Regions from separate parts of the Enterobacter kobei genome, predicted to be linked through region 3. Evidence: predicted binding sites of a transcription regulator. Region 3 holds the regulator's gene; each other region holds the start of a gene.
The links. The regulator Fur, encoded in region 3, represses iron uptake genes when iron is present. The targets are predictions, from matches to a motif close to ATAATAATGAGAACNACTATCAA.

Region 1 (10,497 bases), 1.4 Mb from region 3:
GTGTTAGCGAGCAGCGGCATCGGCTGGCTCAGGGCGATATAGCGCGGTTTTTGATGGAAATCAGCGGCGTACGGCTCGATGTCGGCATCGTCCAGGCGCAGCGTCAGGTTGCCGCCGTTACGCTCATCCCACCCTTTCAACCAGGCGTCAGAGGTGGCTTTAATCATGCCCTGGACGAACCAGGAATGGGTGATGGTCTGCATACTGTGGTTCCTTTGAAAATGCCGGGTGGCGCTATGCTTACCCGGCCTACTTATACTGCGGGGAGGGTTGAATCACCCGCGTGTGCTCAACACGTCTTTCTCATACGCCCGCACGTTCTCCAGCCACTGGCTGCCTGTTGGAACGTCGTTGCGCTGACAGTACATTTCCCACACGGCCTGCCACGGCAGCGATTTCTGCTCTTCCAGCAGCGCCAGGCGGGCCGTGTAGTCACCTTCCTGCTCCAGCTGTTTCAGTGCTTCAGTGGGCTCCAGCAGGGCACGAAGCAGCGCTTTCTTCATGTTGCGGGTGCCAATAACCCACGCCGCGATGCGGTTGATGGAGGCGTCAAAGAAGTCGAGGCCAATATGGACGCGGTCGAACAGGTCGTGGCGAACGATCTCGCTGGCAATGGCCTGCGTTTCGTCATCCAGCAACACCACATGGTCGCTGTCCCAGCGCACCGGACGGCTGACGTGCAGCAGCAGGCGCGGCACGTAGAGCATGGCGGCAGAAATTTTGTCGGAGATGACCTCCGTCGGGTGGAAGTGTCCGGCATCCAGACACAGGGCAGTCTGGCGGCTGGTGGCGTAACCCATATAGAACTCGTTCGAGCCGACGGTATAACTCTCCGCGCCAATGCCGAACAGCTTGCTCTCCACGGCATCAATATGGTGCGCCGGGTTAAGCTTCTCGCTAATGGCTTCATCCAGTGCAGCCAGCAGGCGCTGGCGCGGGGCGAGGCGGTCAATGGTGACGTCCTTCATGCCGTCCGGGATCCAGATATTCATCACCGACGGGGTGCCAAGCTGTTCACCAAACCAGGCTGAAACGCGGCGGCAGGCCTTCACGTGGTCGATCCAGAACTGACGGATCTCGTGACTGGGATGGGCGAGGGTAAAGCCGTCAGCGCTGAGCGGGTGCGAGAAGCAGGACGGGTTGAAGTCCAGGCCCAGACCGTTGGCTTTTGCCCACGCCACCCAGTTTTTAAAGTGTTTCGGCTGGATTTCATTACGCGCGACCGGCTCGTCGGATTCGAGATAAATCGCGTGCAGGTTCAGGCGCTTCGGACCGGGTATCAGGCTGAGCGCCAGCGTCAGATCGGCGCGCAGTTCGGTCGCGTTGCGCGCTTTCCCGGGATAGTTACCGGTTGCCTGAATACCCCCCGTCAGGGAACCGCCTGGGTTTTCGAAGCCGGCGACGTCATCGCCCTGCCAGCAATGCATGGAGACCGGCAGACGGTCGAGCTGACGCAGTGCCGCTTCGACATCCACGCCGACGGCGGCGAAACGCTGTTTAGCCAGGTTCCAGGCTTGTTCAAGTTGAGTGGTCATGCGCAAAGCTCCTTAGTCAGTCGGTTTTGCTGAAACTGCGCCCGGTAGCGGGCAATTTCATGGCAGGGATCGGGAAGGAACGTGGTCAGGCTGCCGCTGGCGGTGACTACCGAGCGGAAATCGTCCACGCTGGCCAGTTCGTCAAGGGTCATCAGCTGAATGCCGATATTGCCGAGCGTGGAGGCCTCGACCGGGCCCGCCACCACGGTGATGCCGCAGGCATCGGCACAAAGCTGGTTTAACAGCGCGTTCTGGCAACCGCCGCCAACAATATGCAGCGTGTCGAACGGTCTGCCGCGAAGGCTGGCCAGCTCGCTCAGCACATCCGCATAAAGCAGGGCAAGGCTGTCAAAAATACAGCGCGCCAGTTCGGCCGGGCTTGATGGTACAGGCTGTCCGGCCTCGCGGCAGGCGGCCTGGATCTCGGTGCTCATGTGCGCCGGATTGATAAAGCGATCGTCATTGGGATGAATCAGGAACGTACAGGCTTTGCGCTTTTCGGTGTCGGCGATAAGCCCGGGCAGATCGGTAATTTTCTGCTCCTTAAGCACCCGCTGGAGCAGCCACAACCCCATAATGTTCTTTAACACCCGATAGCGCCCTTCGGCCCCGCCTTCGTTGGTGATATTTGCGGCCATTGCCTCCTCGCTGACGTAAGGCGTTTTGCTTTCAAAGCCCATCAGCGACCAGGTGCCGGAAGAGAGATAGGCGGCATCTTTACCGCAAAGCGGTGAGGCAATAACCGCGCTGGCGGTATCGTGGCTCGCCACGGCAACGACCGGGATCGCATTCCCCTGCGGGCACACCCACTGGCCGATGACGTTGCCGGGATGGGTCGGCGTACCGAACCACGCCGGGGATGCGCCCGTCCAGGCCAGCAGGTGCTCATCCCAGTTATCCGAGTTGATGTTGACCAGCTGGGTGGTGGTGGCGTTGGTATATTCCCAGTTCATGTTGCCGGTCAGGCGATAGCTCAGGTAGTCCGGGATCAGCAGCACATGGGCAACGTCTGCTGCCAGCCCTGGCTGCTGCTCGACCAGCGCGCGCAGCTGATACAGCGTGTTAAACGGCAGAAACTGTATGCCGCTGCGCCCGTAGATATCATCCTTACCGAGCCGGGCGATGGCGTGCGCCATCAGGCCATCCGTGCGGCTGTCGCGGTAGGAGACGGGCAGGCCAACGCGAGCGCCGCTGCTGTCCAGCAAGACATAATCGACGCCCCAGGTATCTATGCCGATGCTGTCGATGAGGATCCCGCTATCGCAGACTTTTTTGAGCCCGGTACGGATCTCCGTCTCAAGTTCATCAATGTTCCAGGTATCAAAGCCGTCCTGTTTTTGCAGGCAGTTCGCAAAACGATGCATCTCGTGAAGGGAAAGGGTGTGCTGGTCGCAGTCCCAGGTGGCGAGCATTACACGGCCGCTGGATGCGCCTAAATCCACAGCGACACAATGGCGAAAGGTCATGGTCGGATCCTTCTTGAAATCATTAGCGCTGAGTGTAAAAAAGGGGCGAAAAGACCACCTTCTCGCCACTGACAGTCCGCAACCCGTGCTGGCAAGAAAGCAAAGATGAACGTGAGGGGGTTCACACTTTTCCGCGAAGGCGCGCCGTTCAGCCACTGTGACGTTGACCGCAATTCCGGATCTTTCCCGCTTATTCTTGAAAAACAGGCAGGTTTTGCGGCGTTTGCTGTCGAAAATTTAAGGTGAGGGTGAGAGGCCTTATTTACTATTTTGAGAACATTTCTCATTGGTGGGGGGCGTTATGACCATACTGCACAGCGTGGACTTTTTTCCGGCGGGTGGCTCGCCTGTGGCGATAGAGCCGCGGCTGCCGCAGGCGGCTTTCCCGGAGCATCATCATGATTTTCATGAAATCGTGATTGTTGAGCATGGCACGGGCATCCATGTCTTTAACGGTCAGCCCTACACCATCAGCGGCGGCACAGTCTGCTTTGTGCGCGACCACGATCGGCATCTGTATGAGCATACCGACAACCTGTGCCTGACGAACGTGCTCTATCGATCCCCGGACGCATTCCAGTTTCTCGCGGGGCTTCATCAGCTACTGCCGCAGGAGAAGGAAGGACATTATCCGTCGCACTGGCGCGTGAATCAGGCCACGCTGCAGCAGGTTCGCCAGATTTTGCTCCAGATGGAGCAGAGTCAGGACGGACAGGAGATGCATGCGCTCGCCACGCGCGAGATGTTGTTTATGCAGCTGCTGGTGGCGTTGCGCCGCAGTAACCCGGTGGAGGGGGAGAGCAGCGAAGCCCGCCTGAACCAGCTGATGGCCTGGCTGGAGGAACATTTTGCCGAGGATATCTGCTGGGAAATGCTGGCGAGTCATTTTTCACTCTCCCTGCGCACCCTGCACCGCCAGCTTAAGCAGCGAACCGGGCAGACGCCCCAGCGTTACCTTAACCGACTGCGGCTGATAAAAGCGCGCCACCTGCTTCGCCACAGTGATGAAAGCGTCACGGATATCGCTTATCGCTGCGGTTTCGGCGACAGTAACCACTTTTCGACGCTGTTTCGTCGGGAGTTCAGCTGGTCTCCGCGTGATATTCGCCAGGGGAGGGACACCTCACTACAGTAACGCGAGCCCAGTCAACGTTTTGCTGCCGTAAAGCGGGTAATAATGTCAGGTTTTCGCCGTTGAGGTGGTGATGTGGCCGCACCGTTAATTCTTCGCAAAGATGACTTTTTTGCCTCCGCTGAACAAGCTGTTGCGGTGGCGGATCGCTATCCGCAAAACGTCTTTGCTGAACACACGCACGAATTTTATGAGCTGGTGCTGGTGTGGCGCGGCAACGGTCTGCACATTCTCAACGATCGGCCTTACCGCATTACCCGGGGGGATCTGTTTTACATTCGTGCCGAAGATAAACACGCCTACGCCTCGGTGAATGACCTGGTTTTACAGAACGTTATCTACTGCCCCGATCGGCTCAGCCTTAACGTTGACTGGGCAGCATGCATTCCCGGCTTCAACGGTGCGAAAGGCTCACCGCACTGGCGTTTAAGCAGCAGCGGCATGACTGCCATCCGTCAGGCCATTTCCCTCCTTGAACAGGAGAGCTATAAAACCGATCCGCTGGCTAACCCGATGGCGGAGATCCTCTTCGCACAGCTGGTGATGATGCTTAAACGGCATCGCTACGAGACGGATAACCCCTCCGCAACGCAGCAGGAGACCCTGCTCGATAAGCTGATTGCCACGCTGGCGGCCAGCCTGAATAAAAGCTTTGTTCTGGAAAAGTTCTGCGAGCAGGAGCAGTGCAGCGAACGTGCCCTGCGTCAGCAGTTCCGTACCCAGACGGGCATGACGGTAAATCACTATTTGCGCCAGCTGCGCATTTGCCACGCCCAGTATTTGCTCCAGCATACAGAGTTCATGGTCAGTGACGTGGCAATGCGCTGCGGCTTTGAGGACAGTAACTACTTTTCGGTGGTCTTTAATCGCGAGGTAGGGATGACGCCGGTGCAATGGCGTCATCACAGTCGCAGGGCGGCGTAATCAGTTCGCCATACCGAGGCCGACAATGTTGGCCGCAATGATAATCACCACACAGCCCAGGCTCAGAACGCCCACCGGTCGGCGTCCGGCATTGTTCCACTCCCTCAAGATGAGACCCACCAGTCCGCCGCACAGCACGTAGAAGCTCATGTGCAGCATCCAGCTCATATAGTCATATTGTGCCGGGATGCTGGCGTGTCCCCAGGCGTAGAAAAAGAACTGCAGGTACCACATCAGTCCGCCGAGTGCCGAAAGCAGTACGTTGGTGATGATGACCCGTTTTGCCAGTGAGAAGTCGGCTTTTAGCGACAAACTCTCAACTTTTGCCAGACGAATTACGCAATAGCCGAGGTTAACCAGTGCACCGCCGCCCATGATCACCACGTAGCTGGGCAGCGCCACGTACAGCGGGTCGACGCCCAGCGCGGCTGCCGCCTCGTGCATCGGTTTGGCGGCGTTCATGGCAAACGACATTCCGGCGGAGAAGATGCCGCACATTACCGCCAGCAGCAGACCCTTTTTCAGGTTAAAGTCCTCGGCTTTAATGCCCATCTTGCGCTCTTTCAACTGGCCCGCGCGGGTCACTATTCCGACGCCAATAACCGCTACCAGCACGCCCAGCAGCGTCATTCTGCCGCCTTCGGTATTCAGTAACACGTAGAGGTTACCGTTGAGGATGGGCGTCATCAGGGTGCCGACAATCAGCGTGATGCCAATCGCGATGCCGATCCCCATCGACATGCCGAGATAGCGCATGGTGAGGCCGTAGTTAATATTACCGATGCCCCACATGGCACCAAACAGAAACACCGGCAGCAGAGTGGAGGCGTTAAAAGAGGAGAAGTAGCCCCAGAAATCCGGGAGTAGCATGGCGCTGATGGCCCAGGGAAGCAGGATCCAGGAGACCACACCGCCAACCGACCACATGGTTTCCCATGACCACTGCCTGACTTTTTTAAACGGAGCATAGAAGCAGGCTGCACTGGCCGCACCTATCAAATGCCAGAAAATACCCATCGTAATCGCATGATTCATGTTTACGTCCTCATCGTTTTTATCGGTCAATGGCATCCCACCGACCCGATGAGTGTAAAAATTAAGCAGAACGACCACCTTCGGGAGGCTGCCGCACTTTGGTTTTAAATGGCAATCAACGCGTTAAGCGGGTGAGCAGATTCACATTTTCACGCTTCATCAGAAAAGGAATGACCTTACAAAAACTACGGCATTGATAATCATTTTCAATATCATTTAATTAACTATAATGAACCAACTGCTTACGCGGCATTAACAGCTGTGCCGCCCGACAATAATGGAGAGGATTATGAGTTATACACTGCCATCCCTGCCGTATGCCTACGACGCACTGGAACCGCATTTCGACAAGCAGACGATGGAAATCCATCACACTAAACACCACCAGACCTATGTGAACAACGCGAATGCTGCGCTGGAAAGCCTGCCAGAGTTCGCTAACCTGTCTGCTGAAGAACTGATCACTAAACTGGACCAGCTGCCAGCGGACAAGAAAACCGTTCTGCGTAACAACGCGGGCGGCCACGCTAACCACAGCCTGTTCTGGAAAGGCCTGAAAACCGGTACCACCCTGCAGGGCGACCTGAAAGCGGCTATCGAGCGCGACTTCGGCTCCGTTGACAACTTCAAAGCGGAATTCGAAAAAGCCGCTGCAACCCGTTTCGGCTCTGGCTGGGCGTGGCTGGTTCTGAAAGGTGACAAACTGGCGGTGGTTTCCACTGCTAACCAGGACTCCCCGCTGATGGGTGAAGCGATCTCTGGCGCATCCGGCTTCCCGATCCTGGGTCTGGACGTGTGGGAACACGCTTACTACCTGAAGTTCCAGAACCGTCGCCCTGACTACATCAAAGCGTTCTGGGATGTGGTGAACTGGGACGAAGCAGCAGCGCGTTTCGCCGCTAAAAAATAAGGTTGCATTGACGCCTGTGAGAAGCGAGTCTGATGACTCGCTTTTTTTGTATCTGCGTAATGGAGGCAGCGATGCATTACCCGGTGAATGTGTTTACAGGCAAGGTAAGGGAGTACGACGGCAGCCGCCCGAGCGCCATCGCGAAAGTGCAGGTTGACGGTGAACTGACCTTAACCGACCTTGGGCTGGCAGGCGATGAGCAGGCCGAAAAGAAAATCCACGGCGGGCCGGATCGCGCGCTGTGTCACTATCCTCGCGAGCACTATCAGCACTGGAAAACCGAATTTCCTGACCAGGCGGACCTCTTCGTCGCGCCTGCATTTGGTGAGAATCTCTCGACGGAAGGGCTGACGGAAAAGAACGTGTTTATCGGCGATATTTATCGCTGGGGCGACGCCCTGATTCAGGTGACGCAGCCTCGCTCGCCGTGCTTCAAGCTCAACTACCACTTCGGCATTCAGGATATGTCGGCCCAGCTGCAAAGCGCGGGTAAAACCGGCTGGCTGTACCGTGTGGTGCTGGCCGGGCAGGTTTCGGCGGATGCGCCGCTTGAGCTGGCTTCGCGCCTGAGCGACGTGTCGGTGTATGACGCCTGCGCCATCGCCTGGCATATGCCGTTTGATGATGAACAATATCATCGGTTGCTGTCTGCGGCGGGGTTATCGACCAGCTGGACCAGAACAATGCAGAAGCGGCGGTTAAGCAACAAGATCGAAGATAATTCGCGGAGATTGTGGGGAAAATAGTGCTCCGCAGAAAGTAGGCCGGGTAAGGCGAAGCCGCCACCCGGCACATACCGTTACGAACGCTTATACAACGGCAGCCACAGCGTTAACCGCAACCCGCCCAGCGGGCTGTCGTCAGCTTTCACCCAGCCGCGATGCTGTTGCATGGCGGTTTCAACAATTGCCAGACCCAAACCTGTACCGCCGGATTCACGGTCGCGCGCTTCGTCAGTACGGTAGAACGGACGGAAAATCTGCTCCCGATCTTCAGGGCTGACGCCAGGACCGTCGTCATCCACGATAACGGTGATCCCGTCTTTATCGACCGAGAACGCCACCTCAATCTTGGTATGCGAGTAGCGCAGAGCATTACGCACAATATTCTCCAGCGCGCTTTCCAGCGTGTTGGGGTTGCCGTACAGCGGCCATGGACCCGGCGGGAAGTTGACGGTGAACGATTTGCCCATCTGTTCCGCTTCGAACGCCGCGTTGTCCAGCACCTCATGCCACAGGTGATTGGCTTTCACCGTTTCGCTGACCAGCGCGTTTTTCTGCTGGTTGCGTGACATCACCAGCAGGTCATTAATCATGCTGTCCAGGCGGTGAGCTTCCGTTTCAATACGTTCCAGCTCTTTACTTTCCCCACTGCGGCGGCGCAACAGCGCGGTGCCAAGCTGCAAACGCGTAAGCGGGGTGCGCAGCTCGTGCGAGATGTCCGATAGCAGACGCTGCTGTGCGGTCATCATTCGATCGAGCGCGCTGACCATCTGGTTAAAACTGGTCCCGGCGGCAAGGAATTCCTGTGGCCCCGCTTCCAGCTCAGGGTGTTGTCGCAGGTTACCCTGCGCCACTTCATCGGCGGCGTTTTTCAGCTTACGTGCGGGTTTTGCCAGACTCCACGCCAGCCATAACAGCAGCGGCGAGCTGACCAGCATGGTAACAATCAGCAGCAGGAGCGGACGGTCAAACAGCAGGTTGATGAAATCGGACTGGGAACTGCTCGCAGGGCGAATCAAATAGAGCTGGTAATTGTCTTCCCCATCCCGTACCGAGAAAGGACCCACCATCTCTACCCGACCATATTTCTTTTTCTGTGGGTGATCGGCATTATCCGCCTGGCCAATAAAGTTACGGATAATCTGCATTTCATTGCGATCGGCCCCAATGACGCGGCCTTCGCTGGTGACCAGCAAAAGGCGTTGCCCGGGCGGCGCCCACTTGTCGATAGCGCGAAACAGCCTGCGCCACCACATCAAATCGTTCGGCGGATCGTTTGCCAGCTCCGCTTCAACATGCTGCTCGATCATCACGCCCTGACGTTGCTCGCTGTCAAGAAGCTCCGTCATCTGGCGTGAGTCGAGTTTTGGCAACATCAACACGAGCATTAAAACCAGGGCCAGCGTCAGCCAGAAGATGGCAAAGATGCGGGCGGTTAAGCTGCCTATCATGAAGCGGAAACCATCAGATAGCCGCGACCACGCAGGGTTTTAAACCATGGGTGACCGTCTTTACGCTCCGGCAGCTTGCGGCGCAGGTTAGAGATGTGCATGTCGATGGCGCGGTCAAACGGGGTAAGACGTTTGCCCAGCACTTCCTGACTCAGGTGTTCACGCGATACCACCTGGCCGAGGTGCTGCGCCAGCAGATAAAGCAGGGTGAACTCTGTGCCGGTCAACTCCAGGGTCTGACCGTCGAAGCTCGCTTCCTGACGACCTGGGTTCAGGCTCAGGGAGTCCACTTCCAGCGTGGGTGAGCTGTTGTCGGTATTCTGCTGCTGCTCGCTCCAGTGGGAACGGCGCAGGATAGCGCGAATACGGGCCACCAGTTCACGATCGTTGAACGGTTTCGGTAAATAGTCATCCGCACCCAGCTCAAGGCCGAGAACGCGGTCAAGTTCGCTGCCGCGGGCGGTCAGCATGATAACGGGGGTCTGGTGTGTCTGGCGAAGCTCTTTCAGCGTATCAATACCGTTTTTCTTCGGCATCATGACGTCGAGCAAAAGTAAATCGATGCTGTCGTCAAGGAGACTCAGCGCCTGCTCGCCATCATGGGCAACCAGGACGTTGAAACCTTCCATGTCGAGCAACTCCTTTAAAAGGGATGTGAGCTCTCGGTCATCATCAACTAACAGGATTTTATTCATTGTTTAAATACCTCCGAGGCAGAAATTACGACATCAAGGCTATCTAATCCATGACTTTACGTTGTTTTACACCCCCTGACGCATGTTTGCAGCCTGAATCGTAGACTGTCTCTCGTTGAATCGCGACACGAAAGATTTTGGGAGCAAGCGATGCGCAAAGTTACCGCTGCCGTCATGGCCTCAACGCTGGCGTTCAGTGCGTTTAGCCAGGCCGCTGTAGCTATCAACGGCGATACCGGTCCCTCACCAGAGGGCGCAACGCAGCTCAGTAGCCAAAGCCATATGTTTGACGGCATAAGTTTAACCGAACATCAGCGTCAACAGATGCGAGATCTGATGCAGAGGGCACGACACGACCAGCCCCCTGTTAATGTTAGCGAAATGGAGACAATGCATCGCCTTGTCACCGCAGAAAATTTTGACGAAAGCGCTGTACGCGCTCAGGCCGAAAAAATGGCACAGGAACAGGTTGCCCGCCAGGTAGAGATGGCGAAGGTCCGTAACCAGATGTTCCACCTGCTAACGCCCGAGCAGCAAGCGGTTTTGAACACCCGACATCAGCAACGAATGGACCAGTTGCGTGAGGTTGCACGGATGCAGCGAAGCCTGGATGCGACGCTTTTCAGT
Region 2 (10,497 bases), 2.1 Mb from region 3:
TCCCCTGGAAGGAGATACCCAGCACCGCGGCGAACAGGGCGTTCAGCGCAGAGATCAGCGCAATGAAGCCGATCAGCATGGCGGCAACGATAACCGCCACTTTGAAACCGGCCAGAATGTACTCGCCCAGCATTTCGAAGAAGCTCTGACCTTCGTGCAGGTTGGACATCTGGATATTCTCTTCGCTGGCGTCAACGCGGTATGGGTTGATCAACGACAGCACGATAAAGGTGCTGAACATGTTCAGAACCAGCGCAGCGACAACATATTTTGGCTCCAGCATGGTCATATACGCGCCCACGATAGACATGGAAACGGTAGACATTGCGGTTGCCGCCATGGTGTACATGCGGTTACGCGACATTTTGCCGAGAATATCTTTATACGCGATGAAGTTCTCAGACTGACCGAGGATCAGGGAACTGACGGCGTTGAAAGACTCCAGCTTGCCCATGCCGTTGACTTTGGATAACAGGAAACCAATTCCACGAATCACGAACGGCAGAACACGGATGTGCTGCAGAATACCGATGAGCGCGGAGATGAAGACGATTGGGCACAGCACCTTCAGGAAGAAGAATGCCAGACCTTCGTCGTTCATTTTACCGAAGACAAAGTTGGTCCCTTCGTTGGCGAATCCGAGCAGTTTTTCGAACATTTCGGAGAAGCCTTTTACGAAGCCGAGACCTACGTTGGAGTTCAGGAAGAACCACGCAAGTAAAACTTCAATGACCAGCAGCTGGACAACATAACGAATACGAATTTTTTTGCGGTCTGTGCTGACCAGCAATGCGAGTGCAGTAACGACAACAAGTGCCAGGACAAAATGAAGGACGCGGTCCATATTTGCTCCAAATATGAGGCAGGTTTAATTTTCGTGCACATTCTATGCAACAAGCGAAAAGAAAACGAGATCAAGGACACACTATAGTTACATCCTGTGACGAGTCTCAAAAATAGTGATCCACAATACATTTTCGTTATGTTAGGTAAATGAGTGAAAAGTTAAGTTTGTGTGCTACGCTTCACAAATGACTGCGCATTTTCACATTCTGTGATGTCGCACCACCTGCCCATCTATCGTTCTTAGCTATCAGAGAAATCATGTTTAACCACTTAAATGATCTTGATAATCATTATCATTTTGATAGCATTAAACATAGCAAAGGCTATATTTCCAGAGGCAGATAATGACTAACAGTCGCGTAGAGGGTAGCAGTGGCAGAGCGGCGCGCAAGCTGCGGTTCGCATTAATGGGACCTGCGTTCATTGCTGCCATTGGCTATATCGATCCGGGTAATTTTGCGACCAATATTCAGGCCGGGGCCAGCTTCGGCTATAAGTTGCTGTGGGTGGTCGTCTGGGCGAACCTGATGGCGATGCTGATTCAAATGCTCTCAGCAAAACTGGGGATTGCTACGGGCAAAAACCTGGCAGAACAAATCCGCGACCACTACCCACGTCCGGCCGTCTGGCTCTACTGGGTGCAGGCTGAAATCATCGCCATGGCAACCGATCTCGCTGAATTTATCGGTGCGGCGATCGGCTTTAAGCTGATTCTGGGCGTATCGCTATTGCAAGGGGCGGTCCTGACCGGGATTGCCACTTTCCTGATCCTGATGTTACAGCGTCGGGGGCAAAAGCCGCTTGAAAAGGTGATTGGTGGGCTGCTGCTGTTTGTCGCGGCGGCCTATATTGTCGAGCTGATATTCTCCCAGCCAAACCTGGTACAGCTTGGTAAAGGCATGGTGCTCCCCAGCCTGCCAACGTCGGAAGCCGTCTTCCTGGCTGCCGGGGTGCTTGGGGCGACCATTATGCCACACGTCATTTATCTGCACTCTTCGCTGACCCAGCATCTTCACGGTGGGACGCGTAAAGAACGTTATTCGGCAACCAAATGGGATGTGGCGATTGCCATGACCATCGCGGGTTTTGTGAACCTGGCGATGATGGCCACCGCAGCCGCCGCTTTTCACTTTAACGGTCATACCGGTATTGCCGATCTCGACCAGGCGTATCTCACGCTGGAGCCGTTACTGAGCCATGCTGCTGCCACGATTTTTGGTTTGAGCCTGGTGGCTGCCGGTCTCTCTTCCACGGTGGTGGGCACGCTGGCGGGGCAAGTGGTGATGCAGGGATTTGTGCGTTTCCATATTCCCCTGTGGGTTCGTCGTTCCGTCACCATGCTGCCGTCGTTTGTTGTGATTCTGATGGGGCTTGATCCCACGCGAATTCTGGTGATGAGTCAGGTGCTGCTGAGTTTTGGTATCGCACTGGCGCTGGTTCCTCTGCTGATTTTTACCAGCAATCCAGCCCTGATGGGCGATCTGGTTAACTCGACGCTGGTGAAACGGACAGGATGGGCAATTGTAGTAGTGGTTGTGGCGCTAAATTTATGGCTGTTGATTGGCACAGCGCTGGGGTTATAAAAGAGAAAGGAGCCGAAAGGCTCCTTTTTACATTAATGACGACCGTGGCCGTGACCACCGTGTCCTTTTGGGCCGTGACCCCAGCCACCGCGGCGGTCGTCACGATCGTTCCAGCCTTCGCGGTAGCCGCGTTCATAGGCATTGTTTTTGTACCAGCCGCGATGCAGGCCATTATCGTGCCTGCGCCAGCGGTCACCGCGCCATTCATAATGACGGTTCCAGTAGTCACGGTCGCGCCAGTAGCCACCGTCCCAGTATCTGCCGTAGTCGTCACGATCGCCAATTTGTAATTTTACTGATGGCAACAGGGTGATTTCGCCAGCAGTGGCGATGAGCGGGGCGGAAGCCAGTAATACCGCTGCAAGAATCAGTGACCTGAACATACTCTTTCTCCTTCACGATCGGGGCCTTTGTGGGGCCTGTTAACGCAATATTACGAGTTGGTAAAGCCTCGTTTCATCGCCTCAACTCCGAATTCCAGGTTCAGAGCACTTTTTGCTAAAAGTGGTTTTATTTTGAGCTGCTCAGTATTTCTTCAATAAGGTTCAGCTCTTCCGCGGAAAAATGGCGGTTTTCCAGCATGCCAACGGCGTCATCAATTTGAGCCGCTTGACTTGCCCCAATCAGCACCGACGTCACGTCGTCATGGCGCAACACCCAGGCCAGCGCCATCTGCGATAGCTTCTGGCCGCGGCCTTCCGCCAGGGCATTGAGCTTACGCACTTTTTCCAGCTTCTCTTCGGTGATCTGATCCGGGTTGAGGAACTGACTGCCACTTGCCGCACGGGAGTCTGCGGGAATACCGTTCAGATATCGGTTGGTGAGCTGTCCTCCCGCCAGCGGCGAGAAGGGAATACAGCCGACGCCTTTTTCCTGCAGCACGGCCAGTAAACCCCCTTCCGGTCCTCGTTCAAACATGGAGTATTTCGGCTGGTGGATCAGGCAGGGCGTGCCAAGGTCATTAAGGATATCAATCGCTTTTCGCGCCAGCTCTGCAGGATAGTTGGATAACCCGACATACAGCGCTTTTCCCTGGCGCACCAGATGGTCAAGCGCTTTCATGGTTTCAGTCAGCGGGGTTTCCGGGTCAGGACGGTGATGATAGAAGATATCGACATACTCCAGCCCCATGCGTTTCAGGCTTTGATCCAGGCTTGCCAGCAGATATTTGCGCGATCCCCAGTCGCCGTAGGGGCCCTCCCACATGGTATATCCCGCTTTCGTCGAGATAATCAGCTCGTCGCGCCAGGGCAGAAAATCCTCCTGCAAAATACGCCCAAAATTACGCTCGGCCGACCCCGGTGGAGGACCATAGTTATTGGCAAGGTCGAAATGCGTAATACCCAGGTCGAAGGCGCGCTGTAAAAGTTGACGGCTGTTTTCGAGACGCGTGGCGTCCCCAAAGTTATGCCACAGACCCAGCGATATGACGGGCAACCTGAGCCCGCTTTGACCGCAGCGACGATACTGCATTGTCTGGTAACGATTTTTATCCGGCTGATAACCCATTTTATGACCTCGTGCGCAGAAGAGAAAAATCAGTGTATGCGTTTACATTAACGTGAAAAAAAGCAGCATAGCGCAGCCTTTTTTGTAAAGCATTCTTTCCATACCCTTCTTACCGCTGATTCTGGACAGCCATCACGCTTCTCTAATACTCAAAGTGAGGTCAACATTAGAAGGATACCTGTTCATGCGTACCCCATACTGCGTCGCCGATTACCTGCTGGACCGTCTTACTGATTGTGGAGCCGATCATCTGTTTGGCGTGCCGGGCGACTATAACCTGCAGTTTCTCGACCATGTAATAGACAGCCCCGACATCTGTTGGGTGGGCTGTGCCAACGAATTAAACGCATCGTATGCCGCTGACGGATATGCCCGCTGTAAGGGCTTCGCCGCGCTGCTCACAACATTCGGTGTAGGCGAGTTAAGTGCCATGAATGGCATCGCGGGAAGCTATGCCGAGCACGTTCCGGTATTGCATATTGTCGGGGCGCCGGGGACGGCGTCACAGCAACGAGGGGAACTGCTGCACCATACGCTGGGGGATGGGGAGTTCCGCCATTTTTATCATATGAGCGAGCCGATTACCGTCGCTCAGGCGATCCTGACCGAACAAAACGCCTGCTATGAAATCGACCGGGTTCTGACCACCATGCTCCGGGAGCGTCGTCCCGGCTATTTGATGTTACCTGCCGACGTGGCAAAAAAAGCCGCCACGCCTCCTGTAAACGCTCTCATACTTCACCATGCCCATGCCGACAGTGCCTGCCTGAAAGCGTTTCGGGATGCTGCGGAAAATAAACTGGCAACCAGCAAGCGCACCGCGCTGTTAGCTGATTTCCTTGTTCTGCGCCATGGACACAAGCATGCGCTACAGAAGTGGGTGAAGGACGTGCCGATGGCGCACGCCACGATGCTAATGGGTAAAGGGGTATTCGACGAACGTCATGCCGGTTTTTACGGCACATACAGCGGCTCGGCAAGCGCCGGCCCGGTAAAAGAGGCGATTGAAGGGGCGGATACGGTACTGTGCATCGGCACCCGTTTTACCGATACCCTCACCGCCGGTTTCACCCATCAGCTAACCCCGGCCCAAACGATAGAAGTTCAGCCTCACGCTGCCCGCGTCGGTGACGTCTGGTTTACCGGCATCCCGATGCTTCAGTCAATCGAAACGCTGGTGGAACTGTGCAAACAGCATGTGCATGATAAACCTGCGCCAGCTTCCCATCGTGCAATGAGCTTCCCTCAGCCGGAGGGCGCGCTGACCCAGGAGAATTTCTGGAAAACGTTGCAAACGTTTATTCGCCCAGGAGACATCATCCTTGCCGATCAGGGAACGTCGGCCTTCGGCGCCATTGACCTCCGCCTTCCGGCTGACGTGAACTTTATCGTCCAGCCGCTGTGGGGGTCTATCGGCTACACGCTGGCCGCAGCGTTTGGCGCACAAACGGCTTGCCCGAACCGGCGTGTGATAGTGCTGACGGGGGATGGCGCGGCGCAGCTGACTATTCAGGAGCTCGGGTCGATGTTGCGTGATAAACAACGTCCGATCATTCTGGTGCTGAACAACGAAGGGTACACGGTCGAAAGGGCCATCCATGGGCCGGAGCAACGGTATAACGATATTGCGCTCTGGAACTGGACGAACCTTCCTCAGGCGCTGAGTCTCGCGCCTCAGGCCGAGTGCTGGCAGGTGAGTGAGGCGGGCGAGCTGGTGGATGTGCTGGAAAAAGTGGCGCACCACGAGCGGCTTTCGCTGATCGAGGTCATGCTGCCGAAATCCGACATACCGCCGCTGCTGAGCGCGCTCACCAAAGCGCTGGAAGCGCGCAACAGCGCCTGATTACTTATCGTTTCGCCAGGCCATCATCATCGGTTTGCCCGCCAGCAGGAGCCAGGCGGGCAACATCACGATGCAGAGCAGCGGGAACAGCGTCGAATCCGGCACCACAACCGCCGCCATAAACAGGCTCAGCCATGCGTCACGCGTCACCACCAGAACCAGACCCAGAATCGAGCAGGAGACGGTAATTGCCGCCGGAACAGCATCCACATGTTCGTGCAACATCAGCCCCAGCGCCACGCCGACAAAGACTGCCGGGAAAATGCGTCCACCGCGGAAACCGCACGCAGCCGCGACGACCAGCGCCGCCAGTTTGATGACGGCAAACAGCAGATAGTCGGAAACGCTAAATACCTGACTGAATGCCAGCTGCTGCATCTCGTCCAGGCCTTTAAACAGCGTCACCGTCCCGCCGATGGTGCCTAAAATACCGAGGATCAATCCCCCTGTGCCCAGAATCAACACTGGATGCTTGAGTTTATGTACCAGCCGGTGCAGGCGCGGCAGACACCATACCGCGACCATCCCCAGCGCGATGGCAATTGCAACGACGATGGCACCGCTGAAAATATCCGCTATTCGCATCTCTCCGTAGTGGGGCAGAGAGAGGGAAAAGTGGGGATGGAAAAACAGACTGGTTGTTAGCGCGCCCGCCGCCGCGGCCATCAGGGGAGCAAACAGTTTGTCCCAGAGCGGGACATCATTGTTGCTGGTAAGCGTCTGTGAAAAAATCAGCGCGGCAGCGACGGGCGTGCCGAAAAGCGCCCCGATGGTGCCTGCGGAGGCGAGGATCGTCCAGTCCAGCGCACCCACGCGCGGTAAAATGCGTGAGCCCAGGAACACCGCCAGACCAATATTCACCGCCATAATGGGATGCTCGGGTCCGAGGCTGACGCCGCCCGCCAGGCCCACAATTAACGCGATGATCAACCCCGGCAGCGCAGAGGGCGGAACCGGGGCGCCAATCAGCGGCTCCAGCGCCGGGTCCGGTCCGGCGTGGCCGGGACTGAATCGGATCACCAGGCCTACCGCAATACCGGTTAACGTCAGCATCAAAATGATCCACGCTGAAGAATCAGCGGTGATCCCCAGTTTCGCCGGAAGCGCCGTCCATAGCAGGGCTTGCAGCACCGACGCGACTTTCATCACGACAATGAGTACCAGGCTTGACGCCACGCCAATGATGAGCGCCGGAATTGCCAGCAACAGCATGGTTCTGGCTCGCGGGTGGAGCATGATGATTTCCTTGTACAAAACGGTATAACGTTACTCTGCACAATCAGCTTTATGGCAATAGTGCAAAAGGTGCTGAAACGGTAAAGTTATTCTGTGACGAAGATCGATAATCCATGGGCATTCACCTTCCAGTCGTTGTTGTTATCACGCCTTGAATTTACAGTGTCCCAAAGATTTATTCTGACTTTAGCGGAGCAGTAGAAGAATGACAAAGTATGCTTTGGTAGGTGATGTGGGCGGCACGAACGCGCGCCTCGCATTATGCGATGTAAGTAGCGGTGAAATTTCCCGGGCGAAAACCTACTCGGGGCTGGATTATCCCAGCCTTGAGGCCGTTGTCCGCGTCTATCTGGATGAACATCAGGTGAGCGTCGAGGATGGCTGCATTGCCATTGCCTGCCCGATAACTGGCGACTGGGTCGCCATGACCAACCATACCTGGGCATTCTCTATTGCAGAGATGAAAAAGAACCTCGGTTTTGCGCATCTGGAAATCATCAATGACTTCACCGCCGTGTCTATGGCGATCCCGATGCTCAAGCCAGAGCATCTGATCCAGTTCGGCGGCGCTGAACCGGTCGAAGGCAAGCCGATTGCGGTTTACGGTGCCGGTACCGGCCTGGGCGTTTCGCATCTGGTGCATGTTGATCGGCGCTGGGTAAGCCTGCCGGGTGAGGGCGGTCATGTAGACTTTGCGCCAAACAGCGAAGAAGAGGGCATTATTCTCGAAGAGTTACGCGCTGAGATCGGTCACGTCTCTGCCGAGCGCGTCCTGTCTGGACCCGGGCTGGTGAACCTGTACCGTGCAATTGTGAAATCGGACGGACGTCTGCCGGAAAACCTGCAGCCGAAAGACGTCACCGAACGCGCGCTGGCGGACAGCTGCATCGACTGCCGTCGTGCTCTGTCGCTGTTCTGCGTCATCATGGGGCGTTTCGGCGGCAACCTGGCGCTAACGCTGGGCACCTTTGGTGGGGTCTATATTGCGGGCGGGATTGTGCCACGCTTCCTCGACTTCTTTAAAGCTTCAGGTTTCCGCGGTGGGTTTGAAGATAAAGGACGCTTCAGAAGCTACGTGCAGGATATTCCTGTTTATCTTATCGTGCATGATAACCCTGGCCTGCTGGGTTCGGGTGCCCATCTGCGTCAGGTTCTCGGGCAAATCCTCTGACACAGAGCCCTCTCCGCCGGGAGAGGGCGTTTTACAGGTGCATCAACTGACGGAACTCTTTCACCTTGCTGCGGCTCACCGGCACCTGAAAATCCAGATCCTTGAGACGCAAAATATAGGTATTGTTAAACCACGGCTCGATCTCGCGGATCTTATTTAAATTCACGCAGAACGAACGGTGGCAGCGGAAAAAGTGTGCCGACGGCAGCTTGCCACAGAATTCGGTAATGTTCATCGCCATGACAAACGATTCCCGCCGCGTATAGACAAACGTCATCTTCTCATGCGCTTCGGCGTAGTAGATATCATTCACTGGCGTCACGATGATGCGTTCATCCTTGACCAGATTAATGGTGTCGTTTTCCCGTACCGTCGGGCTGGCGGTGACCGGAGCGCTCTGTTGCTGCCATGCGGCCTCCAGCTTTTGCAGCATGCTGACAATCCGCGACTCCTGGTAAGGTTTCAGAATATAGTCAAACGCCTCCAGTTCGAAGGCCTCAACGGCATGCTCTTTCCAGGCGGTAACGAACACAATAAACGGCTTGTGGGCAAACTGATTGATGTTTTGCGCCAGTAAGACGCCGTCCAGCGAAGGAATATTAATATCCAGAAAAATGGCGTCGACCCGGTTATGCTGCAAAAATTTCAGCACGTCCAGCCCATCGTCAAAGATACCCACAATCTCCATCTGACTGTGGGTTTTGATGAGCCAGGTGAGCTCCTGTTGAGCCAGAATTTCATCTTCAACGATAATGACTTTCATATTACTCACCCTGAGGTAACAGTGATGCCGTCGCATGAACAGGGGAGCGTTCATTCGGGACGTAAAAAGCGATTTCAGTGCCGGGTTCAAGACGGTGAATATGCAGCCCATCGCCGTAGAGCAGCTTGACCCTGTGATGCACATTCAGCAGCCCGATTTTATTCCCCGGCATCTCATTAGACTCCACGCGCTGGATGACTTTTGGGTCAATCCCGTGGCCGGTATCGCGCACGGCGATACGCACCCGGTTGCCGCTTTCGGTGATGCTAATGGTAACCACACCTTTGCCTTTACAGGGCTGAATACCGTGAACTATGGCGTTTTCGACCAGCGGCTGGATCAGCAGGCTCGGGATCACGCAGTTGACCTCTTCATCAATATCGTAAATGACCGTCAGTTTGTCGCCAAAGCGCGCCTGCTCGATCGCGATGTAGTCTTTAATCTGATACAGCTCTTTTTTGATGTCGATCTGCTCGTCATCCTTCAACTCAATGTTGTAGCGCAGATAACGCGACAGATTGAAAATCAGCTGGCGCGCGGTGTCCGGATTCAAACGAATCGAAGAGGAGATGGCGTTTAACGCGTTAAACAGGAAATGGGGATTGATTTTGCTCTGCAGCGCGCGCAGTTCTGCCTTATTTGCCATCTCGCGTAACTGTTCCGCCCGGGAGACCTCAAGCTGCGTGGAGATGATCTGCGACAGACCTATCGCCATCTCCTGCAGCGTTGAGGTGATCTGATGCGCGTGACAGTAATAAATTTTCAGCGTGCCCGTCACCACGCCTTTCTCCCAAAGCGGGATCACCAGCATAGAGTGGATCTCCGGCGTTCGGTGGGCTTCATCATTGTTTTTAATAATGATTTTACCGTAGTTAATCGCTTGTCTGGTGGTCGGGCTTATCGTGTCATCATTGTCGCGGTAGTTGTGCTCGCCAACGCCGACGTAAGCCAGCACGTGGTCAATATTGGTGATAGCGACGGCATCCGCGTGAATGTCGTGGCGAATAATCTCGCAGACTTGACGCAGCGACTCCGCGTTAACGTGGCGGAAAAGCGGCAGCGTTTTGTTGGCGATATCCAGCGCCAGCTTGGCCTGGCGAGCGGCACTGGCCTCTTTTTCCCCTTCCACACTCTGCACCAGCAGCACGATAAAACCGATGCACACGCTACCCAGAATCATAGGGATACCGATTTTCGAGACGATATCCAGCCCCAGCGCGGTCGTGGGAGCCCAGACGACAACCAGGATCATGGTCAGCGTTTCGCACACCATGCCTGCGAGGATCCCGGCGCGCCAGCGCTGCTTTTTCGGGATTTTACGGCTGATCCAGCCGGATAGTACCCCGGCGATAATGCTGGTGATAAAGCACGGCACCGCCGTGACGCCGCCGATATCAATCAGGTAGCGATGGGTTCCGGCAATCACGCCGGTGATGACACCTACCCACGGACCAAACAAAATTCCGCCAGACATGACGGCGATAATCCGCACGTTAACCAGCGAGCCCTCTACCGGCACGCCGGACCAGGTGCTGAACAGCGCAAA
Region 3 (10,497 bases):
GGTAAAGCGGTTATGGCGCTCACAGCATTGGCACCTGAGCGAATTTCCGGGCTGGTGGTGATTGATGTCGCCCCAGTGGATTACGACGTTCGCCGTCACGATGAGATCTTCGCGGCAATTAATGCGGTGACGGAGGCCGGCGTTTCCACCCGTCAGCAGGCAGCAGCCGTGATGCGTGAGCATCTTGATGAAGAAGGCGTAGTGCAATTCCTGCTGAAATCGTTTGTTGAGGGGCAATGGCGTTTTAACGTCCCGGTGCTGTGGGACCAGTATAATAACATCGTGGGCTGGGAGGCCGTCCCCGCCTGGCCGCATCCTACCCTCTTCATTCGTGGCGGTAACTCGCCTTACGTTACTGATGCTTACCGCGACACGCTGCTGGCACAATTCCCGCAGGCGCGCGCCCATGTAATTGCCGGTGCCGGGCATTGGGTACATGCGGAAAAACCTGATGCAGTCCTGCGCGCCATTCGTCGCTATCTCACTGATACGGCAAATTGATTAAAAAGAGAGCGACTGGAAGACGACGGGCTTCCAGTCGTTGGCGTGCCGTTTTTGCTGATGTATGATGGCGCGCTTATCGCCCGGGCATTAGCAGGGCGGCTTGTTTCCCCCGAAGTCTCTGAATCATGGCCAAAGAACAAACGGACCGTACGACACTAGATCTGTTCGCGAATGAGCGTCGACCGGGACGACCGAAAACGAATCCGCTTTCGCGCGACGAACAGCTGCGTATTAATAAACGCAACCAGCTTAAACGCGATAAAAATCGTGGGCTTAAGCGTGTCGAATTGAAGCTCAATGCTGACGCAGTCGATGCGCTTAACGAGCTGGCGGAAGCGCGTAATATCAGCCGCAGCGAGCTCATTGAAGAGATGCTGATCGCCCAGCTTGAGACATTGCGCAGCCAGGCATAAGTCTGAAAAACCCCTTTTTTACCCTTTTCATGTAGCACAGAGTGCAGTCCTGCGCGATAGCGGTTTCCGCAGGGTTGCCTGTTCTGCTATTATTGCCCTTATCCGTGGCCGAATTGCGCCACCATACCATTAAGTTTCAAGAGGTTATTTTACTCATGGCAATCATCGGCATTTTCTTCGGCAGTGATACCGGCAATACCGAAAATATCGCAAAAAACATTCAGAAACAGCTCGGTAAAGACGTTGCTGATGTGCATGACATCGCCAAGAGCAGCAAAGAAGATCTCGAGGGCTACGACATTCTGCTGCTGGGTATTCCAACCTGGTACTACGGTGAAGCACAGTGCGACTGGGATGATTTCTTCCCAACGCTGGAAGAGGTGGACTTCAACGGCAAGCTGGTTGCCCTGTTTGGCTGTGGCGATCAGGAAGACTATGCCGAGTACTTCTGCGACGCACTGGGCACCATCCGCGACATCATTGAGCCGAACGGCGCCGTTATTGTCGGTCACTGGCCCACTGCCGGTTACCACTTTGAAGCCTCCAAAGGTCTTGCCGATGACGATCACTTCGTGGGTCTGGCCATCGACGAAGACCGTCAGCCTGAGCTGACCGCTGAGCGCGTAGAGAAGTGGGTTAAGCAGATCCGTGAAGAACTGCACCTGGACGATATTCTCAACGCCTGATTTTCGCGGCGCAACGGCGGTTGCGCCCGTTTTCCAGGTAAAACCGATTAAATTAATTGCTACAAACTTTTAACTTTTTCGCTCAGACCTGTACAATGTTTCCCTGGTAAAATGTGGTTTTCATTTCACAAGTTTGTCGGTGATACCCCATTTTTATAAGCATACTTTGCCTGAGACTTGCAGTTTTCATTTAGCCGTGGCAGTTCTATAATGAGACGCAATATCCAAGGTGCATTTTCTGTCACTTCTTTCAGAAGTGAATCGTTTAGCAACAGGACAGATTCCGCATGACTGACAACAATACCGCATTAAAGAAGGCTGGCCTGAAAGTAACGCTTCCTCGGTTAAAAATCCTCGAAGTGCTTCAGGGTCCAGACAACCACCATGTCAGTGCGGAAGACCTCTATAAACGTCTTATCGACATGGGTGAAGAGATTGGTCTGGCCACCGTTTATCGCGTGCTGAACCAGTTTGATGACGCGGGCATTGTTACCCGTCATAATTTCGAAGGCGGTAAATCTGTATTCGAACTGACCCAGCAGCATCACCACGATCACCTGATCTGCCTCGATTGCGGCAAGGTCATTGAATTCAGCGATGATTCCATCGAATCGCGTCAGCGTGAAATCGCCGCTCGTCATGGCATCCGCCTGACCAACCACAGCCTGTACCTGTATGGTCACTGCGCTGAAGGTGATTGCCGCGAAAATGAACACGCGCACGACGCAAAATAAGTCACGTTCATACTCTGAGCCAGCCGTAAGGCTGGCTTTTTTTTGCCTTAAAAAGCCCGGTGGCGCTGCGCCTGGGCCTACGGACTATGACGCCTTTGTAGGCCCGGTAAGCGCAGCGCCACCGGGCGTAAAGCAACTTAATTATTGTTATTGCGTATCTCGTTCCAGATCTTATCGCAACGCTTCGCGACTTCCTGATCGTTACCCGTTTTACGCGCCTGGATACAGGCCTGATAATCCATCACACGAATATTCTCCTGCGTCGCGAATTGCTCATGCGCCTTCTCTTTCTTCAGCACATTCAGTACGCTCTGACAGGCTTCAATTTTCTCCGGCGAGCCTTGTGCGGTATTAATACAGGCGCTGTAAGCCTCCTTCAGCCTGGAATCTTCCTTCGGTGCCTGAGGCTGAGCGCAGGCCACCAGCCCCGATGCAAGCATCGCGACAATTACGATTTTTTTCATCATATGCAGTCTCCGGTCCGGCGGGCCTTAACCCGCCGGAAGGTTCATCAGAAGATGGTGAATGGGGCAATAACCATGAATTTCACGTCACGTTCATCCTGGAAGATGTTGCCGTAACCGCCCGCATAGCTCGGGATATCGGAGTGGTTGTCATACTGAGTGAAGTGCAGTTTGAACATCGTGCCCTTCGCGCGCCCATCCTGCAGGGTATAGATAGCATCCAGGCTGTAGGAGGACTCTTTCAGGCGATAGTTTGGATCGTAGTACGCATCCGGTGTGGCCATGTCGCCAGGTTTTGCGTCCCAGGCGTAAGCGTAAGAAGCGCCCACTGCCCAACCCGGCAGGTTCCAGTTTTTCAGATCATACATTGCGCCGAAGAAGACCGCTTTTTCACCATTGGCGTTGAAGTCTGAGCGGTTATCCCACCAGATATCCAGACGACCGTTAGATGACGCGTAAGTTGGCGTCATACGTTGCAGGAAGTAGCCCTGCTGCCCTTCCGCCTTCACCCATGTCCCTTCCAGGCGTAAATCAACCTGGCCCACTTTATAGCCGAAAGTCAGCGCCTGCAGCCACGCGGTGCCGTCATAAATGTCGTTGACGCCGCCATCGCTGACCTTGTCACGCGTACCATAGAACTGGTAGCTGGTGCTCAGTGGACTTCCTGCGATATCAAATTTGTAGCTGGCTTTAGCAAAATACTGATCGATATAGCCTTCCGCCTGACCAAATGCGGCTTCCAGTACCAGATCGTTTTTAAAGTCGTATTTCGCGCCCAGCGAGTGGAGATAATCGACTTTGGTTTTCTTATCGTTCTGGTAGAACTTGTCCATTTCAATGTGCCATGGAGCCTTATACTCGTTGGTCCACATATAGGAGAAGCTCAACGCACCCGCATCACCATAGTCAAAGTTCGCCCCGGCTTCTGCACCCTGATAGGTACCTGGCATGAAGCTCCAGTGTGGTGCTAACAGCGTCTGGCCGGTTGGCTGAATATACCCTCCACGCGCCCAGACCGGGCCGTATTTAAATTTCGCTGCGGCCTTGTACAGGCTGATACCGCTCTTATCACCGGACCAGTCTTCATCGTAAGCTTTGTTGCTGGAGGAGAAGGCAATTTCGTTAGGGTGGCCGCTGTCGCCGTTTTCCGCCATTTCAATCGCGGTGAATGCAGCGATATCCAGGCCGAACATATCTGCGGCATAGCCTGACTGGAAGTCCAGGTTGGCGTTCCATGTGGAGTGAGAAAGGTTGGTTTTATATTTGTCTTCGGCGACGTCTTTACGGTCACGTTCACGCTGCCAGTAATAGATGCCGCCCGTGAGGGTAGAATCGTCGATGAAACCCGCAGCTTTCGCCTCAGGTGTAACAACCAGGCCAGACATTGCTGTCACACCGGCAATAGCCAGCGCCAGCGCACTACGTTTGCCACTGAACGTACGCATAGATTATTCCTCTTTGACGAATTAAAGCGCCTAAAACGGCGAAAATAAAAAAGACCAGGCGGTCAGGGGTAGTTATAAATACCCTCGAATTAACTACCGTCTTTAGGTTATTTTTCGCGACGCGAATTATCAATGCTTTTCATCAGGCAAAAGTCAGGATTATGACGAAGTGCACATAATTGGTAGTGCTTTGTAACATTTGGCCGGAAGCGTGATTTGGCGGGGGTATAGCAGCGTATTTCAGGGTATTAGAACATTAGAAATCGCGTATTTTGCGAAATTTGCCATTTTCAAAAACAGACAAACTTTTTTAAAAAAAATAAGTAGCACCACATTGACCAAAAATAACGGCGGACATTTTTACAACGCCACTTTAACGATATGATCATTAATAAAAAAAACGCCGCAATAAGCGGCGTTTGTTTCTCATTGACCAGAGCGGCGTTATTATTCGCCGATCTTGGTCCAGGTGTCACGCAGACCGACGGTACGGTTAAATACCGGTTTTTCCGCAGTGCTGTAACGGCTGTCCAGGCAGAAGTAACCTTCACGCTCGAACTGGAACGCTTTACCTGCTTCAGCTGTTTTCAGCGATGGCTCAGCATAACCCTGTTTGATCACCAGAGATTCCGGGTTGATCGTCGCCAGGAAGTCTTCCGCCGCACCCGGGTTAGGCACGCTGAAAAGACGATCGTACAGACGGATTTCTACCGGCAGCGCGTGAGAAGCGCTTACCCAGTGGATAACGCCTTTCACCTTGCGACCATCGGCAGGATCTTTGCTCAGCGTTTCGGCATCGTATGAACAGAAGATGGTGGTGATATTCCCTTCTGCATCTTTCTCTACGCGCTCGGCTTTGATCACGTAGGCGTTACGCAGACGGACTTCTTTACCCAGCACCAGACGCTTGTACTGCTTGTTGGCTTCTTCACGGAAGTCAGCGCGGTCGATCCAGATTTCACCGCTGAACGGTACGTCACGGCTTCCCATTTCCGGTTTGTTCGGATGGTTAGGCATGGCAACCAGCTCACTCGCACCCTGAGGATAGTTTTCGATAACCAGTTTTACCGGGTCGATAACCGCCATCGCGCGCGGGGCATTTTCGTTGAGGTCTTCACGAATGCAGGACTCCAGCGACGCCATTTCAATGGTGTTATCCTGCTTGGTCACGCCGATGCGCTTGCAGAACTCACGAATAGAAGCAGCGGTGTAGCCACGACGACGCAGACCAGAAATGGTCGGCATACGCGGGTCGTCCCAGCCCTCAACGTGCTTGTCAGTCACCAGCAGGTTCAGCTTACGCTTGGACATCACGGTGTATTCCAGATTCAGACGAGAGAACTCGTACTGACGCGGATGCACAGGGATGGTGATGTTATCCAGCACCCAGTCGTACAGGCGACGGTTGTCCTGGAACTCAAGCGTACACAGCGAGTGGGTAATGCCTTCCAGCGCATCGCTGATGCAGTGGGTGAAGTCGTACATCGGGTAGATGCACCACTTGTTACCGGTCTGGTGGTGTTCAGCAAACTTAATGCGGTACAGCACCGGATCGCGCATCACGATGAACGGAGAAGCCATGTCGATTTTGGCACGCAGACAGGCTTTGCCTTCTTCAAAACCACCCGCACGCATTTTTTCAAACAGCGCCAGGTTCTCTTCCACGCTGCGATCGCGGAACGGACTGTTTTTGCCAGGCTGCGTCAGCGTACCGCGGTATTCACGGATTTCATCCGCGGACAGTTCATCGACGTACGCCAGACCTTTGTTGATCAGCTCAACCGCGTAAGCGTACAGCTGATCAAAATAGTCAGAGGAGTAGCAGATATCGCCAGACCAGTTGAAGCCCAGCCATTGCACGTCGTTCTTGATGGACTCAACGTATTCGATGTCTTCTTTTACTGGGTTGGTGTCATCGAAACGCAGGTTGCACTGCCCCTGATAGTCTTGCGCAATGCCAAAGTTCAGGCAGATGGATTTCGCATGACCAATATGCAGGTAGCCGTTCGGCTCCGGCGGGAAGCGGGTATGCACCGTGGTGTGCTTACCACTGGCCAGATCTTCATCGATGATCTGACGAATAAAGTTACTCGGGCGGGCTTCAGCCTCACTCATCGTGGATTCCTCAAAGCGTAAACAACGTATAACGGCATATGATCTTATAAGCCGGACGTAGTGACAACCCTTAGTTACGGAAAATACGTATCAGATGAAAATAATGGGGGCATTTGCTGCAAAAAAAAGCGGCGGAGGATATCCCCCGCCGCTTAAGGCATGACTCTACTCAGGAGCGATTACTTGCCTTTAATCTCATACAGTGGCGTTTGACCTGCAACCACCTGACCTTTTGCCTGAATAACCAGGCCACTGAAGTCGTCGATGTTGCTGCAAACAACCGGACTGATCATGGAGCGTGCATTGGCGTTCAGGAAGTCCAGATCCATCTCCAGAACCGGCTGCCCGGCCACCACTTCAGCGCCCTCTTCCACCAGACGAGTAAAGCCTTTACCCTCCAGCGCAACGGTATCGATGCCCATGTGGACAACAATCTCCGCGCCGTTTTCGGTTTCGAGGCAGAACGCGTGGTTGGTGTTGAAAATCTTCACGATAGTACCCGCAGCAGGAGAGACGACGGTTTTGTCCGTTGGTTTCACCGCCACGCCGTCGCCTACCGCTTTACTGGCGAACGCTTCGTCAGGCACTTGTTCAAGGTCAACGACCTCACCCGTTACCGGAGAGACCAAAGCCGCCACCGTCACGGCGTTAGGCACGGCCTGTGGCTTCGCGGCCGGAGTCGCCGTTGCCGCAGGTGCGCTGTCAGCTGCTGCCGCTGCGACCGGGCCACGCGCAACCACTTTCTTCATTTCGTCACCGATGGATTCCGCTTTGGCGCCCACGATAACCTGGATAGTTTGTTTGTTCAGTTTAACGACGCCAGATGCGCCAAGGCGTTTACACATTGCATCGCTTACGCGAGCGGAGTCACCCACGGTCAGACGCAGACGGGTAATACAGGCATCAATGGCTTTCAGGTTGTCGGTACCGCCGACTGCGGCAATGTAGCTGGTTGCCAGCTGAGTTAAACCTTCTTCGGTATTGCTGTTGGCTTCACTAGTCACGACGTCATCAGTGGTATCTTCGCGGCCCGGCGTTTTGAGGTTAAACATACGGATAACCGCGCTGAACAGAACGAAGTAGATAACGAAGAAGGCCGCACCCATCACCACCAGCATCCAGACGTTCTTGCTTGCCGCTGGCAGGTTGTACATCAGCACGTAGTCGATCGCGCCTGCAGAGAAGGAGAAGCCCGCATGGATGCCCAGCAGAGTCGCCACGAACAGGCTGATACCGGTTAACACCGCGTGCATCAGGTACAGCAGCGGAGCCAGGAACATGAACAGGAATTCCAGAGGCTCGGTCACACCGGTCAGGAATGCAGTAATGGCGACTGACAGCAGCATACCGCCGACCATTGGACGACGCGCTTTCGGCGCAGCCAGGTACATGGCCAGCGCAGCGCCCGGCAGACCAAACATCATGATTGGGAAGAAGCCGGACATAAACATGCCCGCGGTGCCATCACCCGCGTAGAAGCGGTTAATGTCGCCGTGGAAAACGGTACCCGCCGCATTGGTAAACTCACCAATCTGGAACCAGGCGATGGTGTTCAGAACCTGATGCAGACCGGTTGGGATCAACAGACGGTTAATGAAGCCGAAGATGCCCGCACCCATCGCACCCGCAGAGACGATCCACTCGCCGCCCGCATGGATAGCATGCTGCACTGGCGGCCAAACGTAGCCAAAGATCGCGGCCAGAACCAGACAGAAGAAGCCGGTCGCGATTGGCACGAAGCGTTTGCCACCAAAGAAGCTGAGGAAGTCTGGCAGCTTGATGTTTGCCCAGCGGTTATATACCGCACCGCCGACCAGACCGGTAATGATACCCGCCAGTACGCCCATGTTGATTTCCGGGTTAATCGTTACCATCGCTTTCGTCAGGATGAAGTAACCAACCGCCCCTGCCAGCGCTGCGGCCCCTGCACTGTCTTTAGACCAGCTGGAAGCAACGCCGATGGCGAAAATCAGCGCCAGGTTGTCAAAGATTGCGCCGCCAGCCTGGGCAATAAACGGCACGTTGAGAAGATCGGGTTGCCCGAATCGCAGCAGCAGCGCTGCAACCGGTAGCACGGCGATAGGGAGCTGCAAAGCCCTACCGAGGCGCTGGAAAAAACCTAAAATATTCATCCTATTCCCCCTACGAGACCCTTTCCAGGCTCGCGCATTAACTATGTTTTTATTGTGTTGCTAACGATAAGTACCGTCGATAATTCACTGGCAGTGTGAGTGTGTGAAAAATTAATTCGTATCGCAAATTAAATACCCATTTTTTGTGATTTTTGTCACCAAATATCGTATTAAGCCCTCCCTTTCACTGGCTAACAGCGAAAACTTATTTTATCATTCAAAAAATCAAGACGGATTGATCCAGCCTGAAAGGTTCCAGGTTACGCTTAAGTATCAGGTTCCGGTAGCCATCCGCCCACTCTTCTACTTTAACTCTTGAGGTGAACAATGAGACTGATTCCCCTGGCAACTGCTGAACAAGTCGGTAAATGGGCCGCTCGCCATATCGTTAACCGCATTAATGCCTTCAAGCCTACCGCCGATCGTCCTTTCGTTCTTGGCCTGCCAACCGGCGGTACTCCGCTGACGGCGTATAAAGCCCTGGTTGAAATGCACAAAGCGGGCCAGGTTAGCTTCAAACATGTTGTGACCTTCAATATGGATGAATATGTCGGCCTGCCAAAAGACCACCCGGAAAGCTACCATAGCTTTATGCACCGGAATTTCTTTGATCACGTTGATATCCCAGCGGAAAATATTAACCTGCTGAATGGAAATGCGCCTGATATTGACGCAGAATGCCGTCAGTACGAAGAAAAAATCCGTTCTTACGGTAAAATCCACCTGTTTATGGGCGGCGTGGGCAACGATGGTCATATCGCGTTTAACGAGCCGGCATCGTCCCTGGCTTCCCGCACGCGTATTAAAACGCTGACCCATGACACCCGCGTGGCAAACTCCCGCTTCTTTGACGGTGATGTGAACCAGGTTCCAAAATACGCCCTGACCGTTGGCGTAGGCACCCTGCTGGATGCCGAAGAAGTGATGATTCTGGTGCTGGGTGGCGTGAAAGCGCAGGCACTCCAGGCTGCCGTTGAAGGCAACGTTAACCACATGTGGACCATCAGCTGCCTGCAGCTGCATCCAAAATCAGTCATCGTCTGCGACGAACCGTCCACGATGGAGCTGAAAGTGAAAACGCTGAAATACTTCAACGAGTTAGAAGCCGAGAACATCAAAGGTCTGTAATTGATTAACCGCCTCTTCTCTAAGAGGCGGCCGCTTTTTTTAACCGGGGGTCGTTATGTACGCTTTAACCCACGGTCGGATTTATACCGGCCACGAAATTCTGGATGACCATGCGATTGTTATCGCCAATGGCCTGATTGAACGTGTTTGTCCGCTGGCAGAGCTGCCACCAGGGATTGAACAGCGCTCACTCAATGGAGCAGTAATCTCCCCCGGTTTCATCGACGTACAGCTGAACGGCTGCGGCGGTGTGCAATTCAATGACACTGCCGAGGCGGTGACGGTTGAAACGCTGGAAATCATGCAGAAAGCCAACGAGAAATCGGGCTGCACCAGCTATCTGCCAACGCTCATCACCAGCAGTGATGACCTGATGAAACAGGGTATCCGCGTGATGCGCGAATACCTCGCCAAACATCCTAATCAGGCGCTCGGTCTGCACCTGGAAGGGCCATGGCTGAATATCGTGAAGAAAGGCACCCATAACCCGGATTACGTGCGCAAGCCTGACGCTGAACTGGTCGACTACATGTGTGCGAACGCCGATGTGATCGCTAAAGTGACGCTGGCACCAGAGATGACCGGCACTGACGTGATCAGCAAACTGGCTGCCGCCGGGATTGTGGTTTCAGCAGGGCACTCAAACGCCACGCTGAAAGAAGCCAAAGCGGGCTTCCGCGCGGGCATTACCTTCGCCACGCACCTTTACAACGCCATGCCTTATATCACCGGTCGCGAACCGGGTCTGGTCGGGGCGATTCTGGACGAGCCAGACGTCTACTGCGGCATTATTGCTGATGGTATGCACGTGGATTACACCAACATTCGTAATGCCAAGCGCCTGAAAGGTGACAAGCTTTGCCTGGTTACCGATGC

Region 1: the regulator Fur is predicted to act here: its motif matches at 6,286-6,308, upstream of sodA (superoxide dismutase [Mn]).
Region 2: the regulator Fur is predicted to act here: its motif matches at 1,127-1,149, upstream of BFV64_RS16060 (Nramp family divalent metal transporter).

The regions. Positions count from the first base shown of each region.
Region 1 is NZ_CP017181.1:4,753,913-4,764,409, reverse strand. It holds gene rhaD (rhamnulose-1-phosphate aldolase) at 1-203, opposite strand, end outside; gene rhaA (L-rhamnose isomerase) at 276-1,535, opposite strand; gene rhaB (rhamnulokinase) at 1,532-3,001, opposite strand; gene rhaS (HTH-type transcriptional activator RhaS) at 3,303-4,136, shown strand; gene rhaR (HTH-type transcriptional activator RhaR) at 4,209-5,057, shown strand; gene rhaT (L-rhamnose/proton symporter RhaT) at 5,058-6,092, opposite strand; gene sodA (superoxide dismutase [Mn]) at 6,382-7,002, shown strand; gene yiiM (6-hydroxyaminopurine reductase) at 7,074-7,748, shown strand; gene cpxA (envelope stress sensor histidine kinase CpxA) at 7,802-9,175, opposite strand; gene cpxR (envelope stress response regulator transcription factor CpxR) at 9,172-9,870, opposite strand; gene cpxP (cell-envelope stress modulator CpxP) at 10,021-10,497, shown strand, end outside.
Region 2 is NZ_CP017181.1:3,340,825-3,351,321, reverse strand. It holds gene BFV64_RS16065 (NupC/NupG family nucleoside CNT transporter) at 1-844, opposite strand, end outside; gene BFV64_RS16060 (Nramp family divalent metal transporter) at 1,191-2,429, shown strand; gene BFV64_RS16055 (DUF2502 domain-containing protein) at 2,462-2,812, opposite strand; gene mgrA (L-glyceraldehyde 3-phosphate reductase) at 2,940-3,938, opposite strand; gene ipdC (indolepyruvate decarboxylase) at 4,123-5,781, shown strand; gene BFV64_RS16040 (ion channel protein) at 5,782-7,017, opposite strand; gene glk (glucokinase) at 7,223-8,188, shown strand; gene BFV64_RS16030 (LytR/AlgR family response regulator transcription factor) at 8,220-8,951, opposite strand; gene BFV64_RS16025 (sensor histidine kinase) at 8,953-10,497, opposite strand, start outside.
Region 3 is NZ_CP017181.1:1,287,341-1,297,837, reverse strand. It holds gene ybfF (esterase) at 1-501, shown strand, start outside; gene ybfE (LexA regulated protein) at 630-917, shown strand; gene fldA (flavodoxin FldA) at 1,073-1,603, shown strand; gene fur (ferric iron uptake transcriptional regulator) at 1,891-2,337, shown strand; gene chiQ (ChiQ/YbfN family lipoprotein) at 2,475-2,801, opposite strand; gene chiP (chitoporin ChiP) at 2,849-4,246, opposite strand; gene glnS (glutamine--tRNA ligase) at 4,694-6,361, opposite strand; gene nagE (PTS N-acetyl glucosamine transporter subunit IIABC) at 6,541-8,493, opposite strand; gene nagB (glucosamine-6-phosphate deaminase) at 8,821-9,621, shown strand; gene nagA (N-acetylglucosamine-6-phosphate deacetylase) at 9,677-10,497, shown strand, end outside.